DNA from 2 places in the Streptomyces sp. NPDC079141 genome. Region 1 is predicted to be linked to the other one. Evidence: riboswitches for the same ligand, from Rfam matches in the RefSeq annotation. Region 1 holds a riboswitch; the other holds the start of a gene.

Region 1 (7,015 bases):
GCGCTCGGCGTGGGTGGAGTGCAGCAGCCACTCGGTGATCTCACGGACCCGGTCGTGGGAGACGCGGGAGTGGTGGATGCGGGCCGAGTCGTACCCGGGCAGCTCCTGCGCGATCGCCGACACGGTCGTCACGGACCCGGCGAGCCCCACCAGCGTGTGCGCCTCGCGCAACGGCACGGTCTGCTCGGCGAGGTCGAGAGCGGCCTCGATGTCGGCCCGCATGGCGGCGATCTGCTCCTCGGAGGGCGGATCGGAGACAACGCCGTCCCGCACCAGGTGCCGCTCGGTCATCCGCACACAGCCGACGTCGACGGACCGCGCCGCGCGCACATGGTCCTCGCCGACCACGAACTCCGTCGACCCGCCGCCGATGTCGACGACGAGATAGGGCTTGGGAAGGTGGTCGCGCCCCGCCAGCTCCTTGGTCGCCCCGGTGAAGGAGAACTCCGCCTCCTGGTCACCGGAGATGACCTCGGGCTCGACGCCCAGGATGTCCATGACCCCGCGCACGAACTCGTCGCGGTTCTCGGCGTCCCGGGAGGCGGAGGTCGCCACGAAGCGCAGCCGCTCCGCACCGTGCTCCTTGATGATCGCCGCATACTCCCGGCAGGCGGCGAAGGTCCGCTCCAACGCCTCGGGCGCCAGCCGCCCCGTCCGGTCGACCCCCTGACCGAGCCGCACGATGGTCATACGACGGTCCAGATCGACCAGCTCACCGGTGACCGGGTCGCAGTCGGCGACGAGGAGCCGGATGGAGTTCGTACCGCAGTCGATGGCGGCGACACGGGTCATGGGGAGGTCCTTCCTGAGCTTTGCAAACGGGGTCCAGGAGGCGGAGCCCCCTGGTACGCGAGGCCGACGCCGGGTCACCCCTCAGCGGCCGGCACCACGCACGCGCCCTTGCGCCACCACTCGGGCAGCATCGCCAGCGCCTCGTCGCCGAGCGGATTGACGCCGGGCCCGGCGGCCAGGGAGTGCGCCACGAGCACGTGCAGGCACTTCACCCGGTCCGGCATCCCGCCCGCGCTCGGAAACCCCGTCAGCTCCTCGATCTCGTCCCGCCGCCGGATGTAGTCCTCGTGCGCGGAGCGATACGCCGCCGCCAGCTCCGGATCCGTCTCCAGCCGCTCGGTCATCTCCTTCATCACGCCGTTCGCCTCCAGCGTGCCGATCGCGGAGTTCGCCTTCGGGCACGTCAGGTAGTACAGCGTCGGGAAGGGCGTACCGTCGGGCAGCCGCGGAGCGGTCTCCACGACGTCCGGCTGCCCGCACGGACAGCGGTGCGCGATCGCACGCAGCCCGCGCGGCGGACGGCCGAGCTGCTGCTTGAAGGCCTCGACGTCGGCGTCGGTGGGCTCGGTGCGCGGAGTGGTCGGCGGGGGCGTTTCCATGTCTGTCTTTCGTCTCTTCGAATTCACTGGTCGGCGGCGTCGGACTTGTCGACCCCGTCCCAGACGTTCGCGTACCAGGGCCGGTCGGCCGCGCCCAGGTCGGTGCGCGACTGGCGGGCGGCGTCCGGGTCGATCACGACGTACCCGGTCTCGCCCGGCATCACATAGTGCAGCCGCTCACGGATCTGCTGCTCGGCGTACGCGTCGTCCTGCCAGCGTGCCTTGAGGTCGCGCAGGTCCTCGACCCGCTCCCGCGCCTGCTGCTTCTCCCGCTGGAGGTCGGCGATCTCGGCGCGCTGCGCGACGTACTGCCTTATCGGGTAGGCGAGGGCGACGACCAGGGTGCACACCACGAGGGCGAGCAGCGCCGCGCGGCCGGTCAGCCGGGAGCGGCGGGCCTGCCGCCGGGTCTGCGAGCGGTAGACGCGGGCGGCCGTCTGCTCGCCGAGCAGCTTGATCCTGGTCGCGGTGGAGAACCGGTCCCGGTCCTTCACGGCCATTGTCCAGCCTCCCCTTCACACACGCGCGTACGTCCCCGCACACGGTACGGGACCGAGTACGGGGACGTACGGACGACTGGCTAGGCCTTCAGGAAGGCTCAGCCCTTGAAGCGGGGGAACGCGCTGCGGCCGGCGTACACCGCGGCGTCGTCGAGGATCTCCTCGATGCGCAGCAGCTGGTTGTACTTGGCGACGCGCTCGGAGCGGGCCGGGGCACCGGTCTTGATCTGGCCGCAGTTGGTGGCGACGGCCAGGTCGGCGATGGTGACGTCCTCCGTCTCGCCGGAGCGGTGGGACATCATGCACTTGAAGCCGTTGCGCTGGGCGAGCTCCACGGCGTCCAGGGTCTCGGTCAGCGAACCGATCTGGTTCACCTTCACGAGCAGCGCGTTGGCGGCGCCGTCCTCGATGCCACGGGCCAGGCGCTCCGGGTTGGTGACGAACAGGTCGTCGCCGACGAGCTGGACCTTGTCGCCGAGCTTGTCGGTGATGACCTTCCAGCCGGCCCAGTCGTCCTCGAACAGCGGGTCCTCGATGGAGACGAGCGGGTAGGCCGCCACGAGCTCCTCGTAGTACTCCGTCATCTCGGCGGCGGAGCGCTCCTTGCCCTCGAAGAGGTACTTGCCGTCCTTGTAGAACTCGGAGGCGGCCACGTCGAGCGCGAGGGCGATCTGCTCACCGGGGACGTACCCGGCCTGCTTGATCGCTTCGAGGATGAGGTCCAGGGCGTCGCGGTTGGAGCCCAGGTTCGGGGCGAAGCCGCCCTCGTCGCCGAGGCCGGTCGACAGGCCCTTGCTCTTCAGCACGGCCTTGAGGGTGTGGTAGACCTCGGTGCCCCAGCGCAGCGCCTCGGAGAAGGACTCCGCGCCGATCGGGGCGATCATGAACTCCTGGATGTCCACGTTGGAGTCGGCGTGCGAGCCGCCGTTCAGGATGTTCATCATCGGCACCGGCAGCAGGTGCGCGTTCGGGCCGCCCAGGTAGCGGAAGAGCGGGAGGTCGCTGGCCTCGGAGGCGGCGTGGGCGACGGCGAGCGAGACGCCGAGGATGGCGTTGGCGCCGAGGGAGCCCTTGTTGTCGGTGGCGTCCAGGTCGAACATCGCCTGGTCGATCAGGCGCTGCTCGGTGGCGTCGTAGCCGACCAGCTCGGGGCCGATCTGCTCGATGACGGCCAGGACGGCCTTCTCGACACCCTTGCCCTGGTAGCGGTTCGGGTCACCGTCGCGGAGCTCGATGGCCTCGAAGGCGCCGGTGGAAGCGCCGGACGGAACGGCGGCACGACCCGTGCTGCCGTCGTCGAGGCCGACCTCGACCTCGACCGTGGGGTTGCCTCGGGAGTCCAGGATTTCCCGGGCTACGACGACGTCGATGGACGGCACGAGCATCTCCTTCTTGGGATGTGACGCTGGAAGTGCGGGGCACGTGAGCCTTGCGACTAGAGCCTAACCGCCTCCGGGACATCGGCCAGCCGACCGACCGTCCCGTGGACAAGGACAGACGGTACCTATTGTTTCCCGACGGAACAAAGGGTCGATGCCCTTAACTATGGGTGACCTGCAGAAAGACGGGTGGGAAAAGAAGACCCCGCCCCGGTGCGTACGGGGGAATACGCACCGAAGCGGGGAGCCCGTGGGGACGGGGGGTGACCCTCACGAGGCCTTCATTGTGAAGGACACGTCTATGAGGGCACTGTGGTTCGGCTACGGGACTACTTGAGGTGCAGCTGCTGACCGGGGTAGATCAGGTCGGCGTCCTCGACGATGTCCTTGTTCAGCTTGAAGAGCTTCTCCCAGCCGCCCTTGACGTCGTGCTCCTCGGCGATGGTGCTGAGGGTGTCGCCGGCGACGACCTTGTACTCGCCGTCACCCTTCTTGACCTTCTTGCCGGTCGGGGTGGTGACGGTCTTCTTGGCGGCCGGACGCTCGGTGGAGCGGGAGGCCGGCTGCTCGGTCTCACGCGTCGTGGGGGCCGTCGTGGTGGTCTCCGAGGAGCCGCTGGAGCTGCCGGTGTACGAGGCGCTCGACAGGCCCACGCCACAGGACGGCCAGGCGCCCTTGCCCTGGCCCGCGAGGACCTTCTCGGCGATCTCGATCTGCTGCGCCTTGCTGGCCTGGTCGGCGGTGGAGGCGTACTGCGTGCCGCCGTACGCGGCCCAGGTGGAGGCCGAGAACTGGAGGCCGCCGTAGTAGCCGTTGCCGGTGTTGATGGACCAGTTGCCGCCGGACTCGCACTGGGCGACGGCGTCCCACTCGGAGGCGGTGGCGGCGGAGGCGTTGCCGGCCGCCATCAGCGGGGCGGCCACGGCGGCGCCGGTGACACCGGCGATGGCGATGGCGCGGGTGGCCTTGGACGGACGACGGTGCTTGCCCTTGCCGGAAAACAGCATGGATCGATCCCCTCACCGACGCCTGCGAGGTGAGCTGTCGGGTTCGGGCCGGTTGAGTGCCCGGACGCGCAACGGTCGGTGCGCGACTTCACCCCAAGCCGGATCCAGCTCAACTGCTGGGCCCGGCACTTACCTTGGGTCCCCCGCTCCTGCCTACGGCGCATGACGCGACGACTGTTCCCGTACGGCCACCGGCAGGATTCGGCGTGCGGCAGTCGGGGCCCGCTGCTGCGAGCGGTCATGACCGTAGACACGCGATCCGCGGAATTTCAAAGACGATCAGGGCTTCTGAGACTCATCCCACACTTTCGCCAAAACGGACATTCAGTGCGAAGCGTGACGCGAACTCCCGCTACTTTTCGCCCGGTTCGACCCCTACTTCGAGGGTCTGACCGGGGATGATGAGGTCGGGGTCAGTGCCGACGGTCGCCTTGTTCTCGGCATAGAGGCCGCGCCATCCGCCGTTGAGGTCAAGGGAGTCGGCGATGCCCGTGAGGCTGTCCCCGTTGCGGACGGTGTACGAGCCGTCGGCGGCGTCGCGCGCGACCGCGTCGCCGCGGGAGGCGTGCCGGCCGGCGGAGTCCGCACGGTCGTCGGTGGTTTCCTCGTCGGCGCTGTCGCCGCGGTGGCGGCCCGTGCCGGTGTCGATGAGGGCGGAATCACCCTCACCCTGACCCGAGTTGTCCGAGTTGTCGCCCTCGGTCCCGTCTGTGGATTCGCTGTCGGATTCCTGGGAGTCACCGGATTCGGTGGACTCCTCGGACTCGGCGGACTTCGAAGGCTTGGCGGACTTGTCGGACTTGGCCGAGTTGTCCGATGCGTCGACCGAAGGCGATTCGGTGGACGAGCCGTCGATCGAGTCGAGCAGACCGGAGGAACCGGAGGAGTCCGACGAATCGGAAGAGTCGGATGAACCGGTCGAACCGGTCGCGTCTTCCGCGACGCCCGTGTCGACGTCGACCGAACCCGACTTCTCGTCAAGGCCGGAGAGGGGGCCGCAGGTGGGCCAGGCCGCGAGGCCCTGGTCCGCGAGGATCCGCTCGGCGACCGCTATCTGCTGGGAGCGGCTGGCCAGGTCGGCGCTGGCCGCGTACGTCGTACCGCCGTACTCCTCCCAGTTCTCCTGGGTGACCTGAAGGCCGCCGTAGTAGCCGTTGCCGCTGTTCTCGCTCCAGGAGCCGCCGCTCTCGCACTCCGCGACCCGGTCCCAGGTGTTGCCCTCGGCGGCGCTTGCGCCCGTGGCGCCGAGGAGCGGGATGGCGATGGCGGAGCCGGTCACTCCGGCCGCGACGATGAGAGCCGGGGCCTGGCGGGGGCGACGGTGACGACCGTTCCCGGAGAGCATGCGGGGGCCTTTCGCGAGACAGCAGAGATCGGCGCGGCGGGTGACACGAGGGGCCGCGCTGACGAGTGAACGTATCGGCAGACGATCACTTGTCACAAGTTAATGCCGCGCAGATCACGTGAAGATCACAGACTTGAGGGCGTGTCACCTTCACCTCGGGCGTGGACAGTCACCCGGTCGAGATGCCGCTCGGCGTGAACTCGACCGGCAGTGTGCGCAGTCCGCGCATGATGAGGCCGCCGCGCCAGCGCAGCTCGGCCGGATCCGCCGCGAGCCGGAGATCCGGGAGCCGGGTGAGGAGGGTCGCCAGCGCGGTCTGGCCCTCCAGGCGGGCGAGCGGGGCGCCGAGGCAGTAGTGGATGCCGTGGCCGTAGCCGAGATGCTGGTTGTCGCGGCGGGAGAGGTCCAGGGTGTCGGGGTCGGCGAACCGCTCCGGGTCCCGGTCGGCGGCGGCGAGGACGACGAGGACGGGGTCGCCGGCGGCGATGTCCTGCCCGCCGATGGTGAGCGGGCGGGTGGCGAACCGCCAGGTGGCGAGCTCCACGGGGCCGTCGTAGCGCAGGAGTTCCTCCACGCCGGTCTCCAGGAGGCCGGTCTCCCGCCGCGCGAGCGAGCTCTGCAGCCGGGCGCGCTGCTCGGGGTGGGTGAGCAGGGCGTAGGTGCCGTTGCCGATGAGGTTGACGGTCGTCTCGAAGCCGGCGAACAGGAGGATGAAGGCCATGGCGGCGGCCTCGTTCTCGGTGAGGTGCTCGCCGTGGTCGGAGGCGCGGATGAGGCCGGAGATGAGGTCCTCGCCCGGGGTGGGCTCGGCGGGCAGCGCCTCGCGCTTGCGGTGGATGAGGTCGGCGAGGTAGCCGCGCATCTTCTTCACGGACCGGGCGACGCCGCCCCTCGGGCCGCCCTGATGACGGATCATCATGCCCGCCCAGTCCCGGAAGTCGTCCTGGTCCTCGCGGGGGACGCCGAGCAGGTCGCAGATCGCGTAGATGGGCAGCGGGAAGGCGAACTCGTGGATGAGGTCGGCGGACCCCTCGGCCGCGAACCGGTCGATCAGCTGATCGGTGAGCTCCTGCACGCGAGGTGCGAACTCGGCGACCCGGCGCGGGGTGAAGGCCTTGCTGACGAGCCGTCGGAGCCTGGTGTGGTCCGGCGGGTCGATGTTGAGCAGATGGGTCATCAGCTCGGCCTTGCGCTCGCCGGGGATCCCGGTCTTGCCCTTGGCGTGGGCGGGCTCGTCGTGGTGCGCGGGGTTCTTGCTGAGCCGCTGGTCGGCGAGGGCCTGCTTGGCATCGGCGTATCGGGTGACCAGCCAGGCCTCCACCCCGCTGGGCAACGTGGTCCGGTGCACGGGCGAGTGCTCGCGCAGCCAGGCGTACGCGGGGTACGGATCGGT
Region 2 (7,015 bases), on a different contig from region 1:
GTCAACTCGGTGTAGGAGCGGCGCAGTTGCTCCTCGTCGGCGAGATCGAGGCGGACGCCGCCCAGGTCGGCGCGGTGCCGCAGGTGGGGGGCGGTGGCCTTGAGGGCCACGGGGTAGCCGATGGCGCGCGCGGCCTCGGCGGCGGCGTCGGGGCTGGGCGCGGGGACGGCCCGGCGGACGTGGATGCCGTACGTCCCGAGCAGTTCGCAGGTCTCCTCGGTGCCGAGCGTGAGGCCCTGCCCGCGCGCGAGGAGGCCGTCGATCAGCGCGGCGGCCCTCCGCTCGTCGATGTCCTCGTACTCGGGCACCCGCCCGGGCTCGGCGGCGTCCCGCCGCCACTGCCCGTACCGCACGGCTTCGGCGAGGGCGCGGACGGCGCGTTCGGCGGCGGGGTAGGCGGGGATGAGGCGGCCGCGCGCGGAGGGCTCCTCGGCGGCGGGCGGCTGTTGCCGGGGCGCAGGCGCCGTGGCGGCGGTCGGATCCACGGGGCCGCCGGGACCGGCCGCGTGGAGGGGCGGCTCCCCGTCGGCGCCGGGCTGTGCGGCGTCGCCCCGTTCGGCCACGACGCCGGAGCCTGCCTGGGGTGCCGTACTCGCCGCGGCGGACAGCGCTTCCGCGAGTCCGCCCAGTTCCACGTGGACCACCAGCACGGGCTTCCCGGGCACCTCCTCCGCGGCCGACCGCAGCGCCTCCGCCAGCACCGCGTCCCCCGGTGACGTCTCCCCGATCGCCGGAATCGCCGTGACGACGACCGCGTCGCACGTGTCGTCGGCCAGCGCGCGCGACAGGGCCTTGCGGAAGTCCTCCGCCGACGCCCCGGTCGTCAGGTCCAGCGGGGGCAGCGGCCGCAGCCCCTCGGAGAGGCACGCGTCGTACGTCAGCAGCCCCAGGGACTCGGAGTTCCCGAGGATCGCCACCCGTGGGCCGGCCGGCAGCGGCTGGCGGGCGAGCAGCAGCCCCGCGTCCACGAGTTCGGTGATCGTGTCCACGCGGATCACGCCGGCCTGCCGGAGCAGCGCGGAGACCGTGGCGTGCGGCAGCCGTGTCGCCCGTACCGCGTGCCCCTGGGGCGCGGCCCCGCCGTGGCGTGCCCCCTGGACGACGACGAGCGGCTTGCCGGCCGCCGTGCGCCGGGCGAGGCGGGTGAACTTGCGCGGGTTGCCGATGGACTCCAGGTACATGAGGACGACGTCGGTGTCCGGGTCGTCGTACCAGTACTGGAGTACGTCGTTGCCGGAGACGTCGGCCCGGTTCCCGGAGGAGACGAAGGTGGACACGCCCGTGTCGCCGGTGACCCCTCCCCCGCGCCGGTGCAGCCGGGACAGCAGGGCGATGCCGATGGCGCCGGACTGGGCGAACAGCCCGATCCGGCCGGGCCTCGGTGTCTCGGGGGCCAGGGAGGCGTTGAGCCGGACGTCCGGCGAGGTGTTGATGATCCCGAAGGCGTTCGGACCGATGAGGCGCATCCCGTACGCGCGTGCGTGCCGGACGAGTTCGCGCTGTCGCTCGCGGCCTTCGGGACCGCTCTCGGCGTATCCGGCGGAGACCACGACCAGCCCCTGCACGCCGTGCTCGCCGCACTCGCCGACGACCTCGGGGACCTGGTCGGCCGGAACGGCCACGACCGCGAGGTCCACGTGCCCCTCGATCTCCCGCACCGAGCGGTACGCGGGCACGCCGTCGACGTCCTTCAGGTCCTCGGGGAAGGCCTTGTTCACGGCGTACAGCCGGCCCGTGAACCCGGCGTCCCGGATGTTGCCCAGGACGCTGCGGCCCACGCCGCCCGGAGCGCGGCCGACCCCGATGACGGCGACGGAGCCGGGCGTCAGCAGCCGCTGCACGGACCTCGCCTCGGCGCGCTGTTCGCGCGCGTACTGCACGGCGAGCGACCGGTCGGTGGGCTCCAGGTCGAACTCCAGGCGTACGACGCCGTCCTCGAAGCTGCGCTTCTGGGTGTATCCGGCGTCCGTGAACACCTTGATCATCTTGGTGTTGGCGGGCAGCACCTCCGCGGCGAAGCGGCGGATCCCGCGCTCGCGGGCGACGGCGCCGATGTGTTCGAGGAGCGCGGAGGCTACGCCGCGCCCCTGGTGGGCGTCCTGGACCAGGAAGGCGACCTCGGCCTCGTCGGCGGGGGCCGATGCGGGCATACCGTCGGCGCCAATGCGGTCATAGCGTACGGTTGCGATGAACTCGCCGCCGATCGTGGCCGCGAGTCCCACCCTGTCCACAAAGTCGTGGTGCGTGAAGCGGTGGACGTCCTTGGCGGACAGACGCGGGTAGGGCGCGAAGAAGCGGTAGTACTTCGACTCGTCCGAGACCTGCTCGTAGAAGCTGACCAGGCGCTCGGCGTCATCAACGGTGATGGGGCGGATGCGCGCGGTGCCGCCGTCGCGCAGCACCACGTCGGCTTCCCAGTGGGCGGGGTACTCGTGCCGGTCCGACGCGCTCTGCATGGGGCCCAGAGTACGGCTCGCGTACGACAACGGCGCGAGGCAGTCTGTGGAGGACGAGTGTCGGACCGAGGCCGCGGTCCGACGACCACACGGAACGGGACGAAGGACCGTTCCGAGCACGCTTCACGTGTGGAACACTGGTCTAGACAACCTGAGAACCTGAAGGGCAGCATCACATGGCTGAGCGCCGCGTCAACGTCGGCTGGGCCGAGGGCCTCCACGCCCGCCCCGCCTCCATCTTCGTCCGAGCCGCCACGGCCGCAGGCGTCCCGGTGACGATCGCCAAGACTGACGGCAACCCCGTCAACGCGGCCTCCATGCTGGCCGTTCTCGGCCTGGGCGCCCAGGGCGGCGAGGAGATCGTCCTCGCCTCCGAGGCCGAGGGCGCGGACATCGCTCTCGACCGCCTCGCGAAGCTGGTCGCCGAGGGTCTTGAGGAGCTCCCCGAGACCGTCTGAGCACCCCTCGCATGAGCGGTGAAGCCGCGCCGGCATTTCCTGCCGGCGCGGCTTCGCTGTTTTCGGGCAGACGGCCGCCGGAATTCACGGCACACCTGAAAAATGGCAGCGGAAATTACCCGCCGCCGAATATCATCTCTTTGTATACGGCCACCGTGTTAATGCCGCAGGCTCGGCATGTTTACGGGATGTTGCGAATTCCTCACACGCTCCGCGCGATCACCCCCGCCGGGGAAGCGCAGCCGGTGCACGCCGCTCGACCGTTCGGTGTGCAGGGCCGTGATCGCCCGCGCCCGCTCGCTGTCACCACGCGCCACCGCGTCCACGATCGCCCCGTGCTCCGCCCAGGACTCGGCGGGGCTGACCGGCGCGTCCACCGCGTACATCCAGGCGATCTTGTGGCGTAGCTGGGTCAGCATCGAGGTCAGGGCCGGGCTGCCGGAGGCCTGGGCGAGCGTCTCGTGGAACCAGCCGCCCAGGGAGCGCAGATCCTCGCTGTTGCCCCGCCTGGCCCGCTCCTGCCCCAGCCTGACGAGGCCGCGCAGCACCTTCAGGTGGGCCTCGGTGCGCCGCTGGGCGGCCCTGGCGGCGCCGAGCGGCTCCAGGAGCGTACGCATCTCCAGCAGGTCGGCGGCCTCCTGCTCGGTCGGTTCCGCCACGCACGCGCCCGCGTGCCGCCGGGTCACCACGAAACCCTCCGCCTCCAGGGTGCGCAGGGCCTCCCGGACGGGGACGCGCGAGACGCCGTAGCGGCGCGCGAGCAGTTCCTCGGTGAGCCGGCTGCCGCGCTCGTAGACACCGGCGACGATGTCGTCCCGGATCGCCGTGCATACCGAGTGCGCCGGAATACGCATGACCGACCTCCGCTTTAATCCCCGTGAAACGTCGACGATTGACGCGTGTTCAGTGACTCTATTGCAGTGAGCCGGAATTTCCGATGGCGGGCCGGAATCCATGGATATTTTTTGGACAGTCGGGGCGCAGAAACGACGAAAGCCCCGACTCGGGGAGCCGGGGCTTCAGGAGGTGGAGCTGCCTGTCGTCAGACGTTCACGCCGTGCGAGCGGAGGTAGGCGACGGGGTCGATGTCGGAGCCGTACTCCGCCGTCGTACGGGCCTCGAAGTGCAGGTGCGGTCCGGTGACGTTGCCGGTCGCGCCGGACAGGCCTATCTGCTGGCCCGGGGTGACGGTCTGACCGACCGAGACGCCGATGGACGACAGGTGGCCGTACTGGGTGTACGTGCCGTCGTTCATCTTGATCACGATCTGGTTGCCGTACGCCCCGCCCCAGCCGGCCTCGACGACGGTGCCCATGCCGACCGAGCGGACGGAGGTGCCGCTGGAGGCGTGGAAGTCGACGCCGGTGTGGCTGCCGGAGGACCAGACGGCACCGCCGGCCTTGTAGCTGGTGGAGACGTAGGAGCCGGCGATCGGGGTGACGAAGGTGTTGAGGCGCTTGCGCTCGGCCTCGCGCGCGGCGCGCTCCTTGGCCTCGCGGGCCTCCTTGGCCGCCTCGGCGGCCTTCTTGCGCGCGGCCTCCTCGGCCTTCTTGCGCTGCTCCGCCTCGTCGGCGGCCTGCTGCTGGGCGGCGGCCTGGGCGTCGATCTTGTCGGCGATCGAGTCGCCGATGGTGATCACCGGGGTGAGGCCGGTCTGCTCGGCGGTGGCTTCCGCGGCGAGCGCCGGGGCGGCGAGGGTGCCGATGACGCCGGTGGTGGTGAGTGCCGCGACGCCCGCCGCACGGGCGGTGGTGCGCTGCATCCTGCTGGGACGACGGTGCTTCCCGGTGGCGCGCGTGAACGCCATGTAGTGGCTGATCCTTTCCTTCCCTCTCGCCTACCGGGTTAGCTGACGGGTTCGGAGCAGGAAGGTCTCCTACGGACCCCCTCGCGACACGCGCGGGCGTCCGATTCACCCCAGGGACTGCGATGGGTCCCCGGCTCCCCTGGCTCGCGCCGTACGGGGACTCGGCGATGACTGTCCGGTGCCGCGGACGCGGCGCACTGCTCGGACGGACAGCCCGGATGACGCTAAAGGGGACAACTTTCAATCCCCAAACGGATCACGGCTTTTGTAGCGCATGCCACAGGTCAGACAGGCAACCTCTCACTCAATTCGGACATTAAGGGGCCCTGGTGACACATCAGTCACCAGGGCCCCTGCGCGCGCGTGCCTCTATTCCGCGGACACCACGGTCACTTCACCGATGCCGAGGGCCTCCACCGGCTCCTTGATCGCCGCCGCGTCGCCGACGAGGACCGTGACCAGACGGTCCACCGGGAACGCGCTCACGACGGCCGCGGTGGCCTCCACGGTGCCGGTCACGGCGAGCCTGCGGTACAGCGTGGCCTGGTAGTCGTCGGGCAGGTGCTGCTCGACCTGGTCGGCCAGCGTGCTCGCCACGGCCGCGGCCGTCTCGTACTTCAGCGGCGCCACCCCGACGAGGTTCTGCACGGCGACATCGCGCTCGGCGTCGGTGAGCCCCCCTGCGGCGAGCGTGCGCAGCACCGTCCACAGGTCCTCAAGGGCGGGGCCGGTGTTGGGGGTGTCGACGGAGCCGCTGATGGCGAGCATCGCCGCGCCCGAGCCGTCCGGGGCCGAGCGCATCACCTGCGCGAAGGCCCGCACACCGTAGGTGTAGCCCTTTTCCTCGCGCAGGACCCGGTCCAGGCGGGAGGTGAGGGTGCCGCCGAGGCAGTACGTGCCGAGCACCTGCGCGGGCCACACCAGGTCGTGCCGGTCGGGGCCGACGCGGCCGATCAGCAACTGCGTCTGGACGGCGCCGGGCCGGTCCACGATGACGACCCGTCCGGTGTCGTCGGCGGTGACCGGGGGCACCGGCCGCGGCTCGGCCCGGGAGCCGGTCCAGGCGCCGAGGGTGTCACCGAGGAGCGCGTCGAGGTCAGTGCCGGTCAGGTCGCCGACGACCACCGCGGTGGCCGTGGCGGGGCGTACGTGCTTCTCGTAGAAGGCACGGACGGCCGCGGAGTCGATGCCGGCGACCGTCTCCTCGGTGCCCTGGCGCGGGCGCGACATGCGCGCGGTCACCGGGAACAGCTCCTTGGAGAGCTCCTTCGCCGCGCGCCGGGAGGGGTTGGCCAGCTCGTGCGGGATCTCGTCGAGGCGGTTGCGGACCAGCCGCTCGACCTCGCTGTCGGCGAACGCGGGCGCCCTGAGCGCGTCGGCGAGCAGACCGAGCGCCTTGGGCAGCCGGGAGACCGGCACTTCCAGGGAGAGCCGTACGCCCGGGTGGTCGGCGTGCGCGTCGAGAGTGGCGCCGCACCGCTCCAGCTCGGCGGCGAACTCCTCGGCGGTGTGCTTGTCGGTGCCCTCGGAGAAGGCGCGCGCCATGATCGTCGCGACACCGTCGAGGCCGGCCGGCTCGGCGTCCAGGGGGGCGTCCAGGATCACCTCGACGGCTACGACCTGCTGGCCGGGGCGGTGGCAGCGCAGGACCGTCAGGCCGTTGTCGAGGGTCCCGCGCGTGGGGGCCGGGAAGGCCCACGGCCTGGCCTCGCCCGCCTGCGGCTGGGGGTGGAATTCCATCGTGGCGAGCTCGGTCACTTGGCCGTCTCCTCGTTCTCGTCGCTTGCTTCCACGGTGGCCTGGGACTCCACGTCCTCGTCCTGCGCGTCCGCGACCGTCTCGGTGGGGACGGTCGGCTCGTAGACGAGCACCGCGCGGTTGTCGGGGCGCAGGCGGGCCTTGGCGACCTCCTGGACCTCCTCGGCCGTCACCTCCAGCACGCGCTGGACGGCGCTGAGGGCGAGCTGCGGGTCGCCGAACAGGACGGCGTAGCGGCACAGTTCGTCGGCGCGGCCCGCGACCGTGCCGAGCCGGTCCAGCCACTCGCGCTCCAACTGGGCCTGGGCGCGCTCCATTTCCTCGGCCGTGGGGCCCTCCTCGGCGAACCGGGCGAGCTCCTCGTCGATGGCGGCCTCGATGACCGGGACCTCGACGTCACCGGAGGTCTTCACGTCGAGCCAGCCCAGGGAGGGCGCTCCGGACAGCCGCAGCAGGCCGAACCCGGCGGCGACGGCCGTACGGTCGCGCCGCACGAGGCGGTTGTAGAGGCGGGAGGACTCGCCGCCGCCCAGGAC

What was found. Region 1 has a riboswitch for cyclic di-AMP ahead of AB0Q90_RS37625 (transglycosylase family protein). Riboswitches for the same ligand answer to the same signal wherever they lie in the genome.
Region 2: it holds a riboswitch for cyclic di-AMP, as region 1 does, so the genes downstream of both, AB0Q90_RS40130 (M23 family metallopeptidase) here and AB0Q90_RS37625 (transglycosylase family protein) in region 1, are expected to answer to the same signal.

What each region holds. Positions count from the first base shown of each region.
Region 1 covers NZ_JBFBLP010000022.1:47,092-54,106, reverse strand. Annotated here, with positions in the region: gene AB0Q90_RS37645 (Ppx/GppA phosphatase family protein) at 1-792, opposite strand, end outside; gene AB0Q90_RS37640 (DUF501 domain-containing protein) at 867-1,391, opposite strand; gene AB0Q90_RS37635 (septum formation initiator family protein) at 1,415-1,891, opposite strand; gene eno (phosphopyruvate hydratase) at 1,990-3,276, opposite strand; gene AB0Q90_RS37625 (transglycosylase family protein) at 3,600-4,277, opposite strand; cyclic di-AMP (ydaO/yuaA leader) riboswitch at 4,282-4,448, opposite strand; gene AB0Q90_RS37620 (transglycosylase family protein) at 4,630-5,622, opposite strand; gene AB0Q90_RS37615 (cytochrome P450) at 5,792-7,015, opposite strand, start outside.
Region 2 covers NZ_JBFBLP010000026.1:73,420-80,434, forward strand. Annotated here, with positions in the region: gene AB0Q90_RS40115 (GNAT family N-acetyltransferase) at 1-2,456, opposite strand, end outside; gene AB0Q90_RS40120 (HPr family phosphocarrier protein) at 2,633-2,914, shown strand; gene AB0Q90_RS40125 (GntR family transcriptional regulator) at 3,073-3,768, opposite strand; gene AB0Q90_RS40130 (M23 family metallopeptidase) at 3,957-4,721, opposite strand; cyclic di-AMP (ydaO/yuaA leader) riboswitch at 4,734-4,898, opposite strand; gene AB0Q90_RS40135 (pitrilysin family protein) at 5,091-6,479, opposite strand; gene AB0Q90_RS40140 (pitrilysin family protein) at 6,476-7,015, opposite strand, start outside.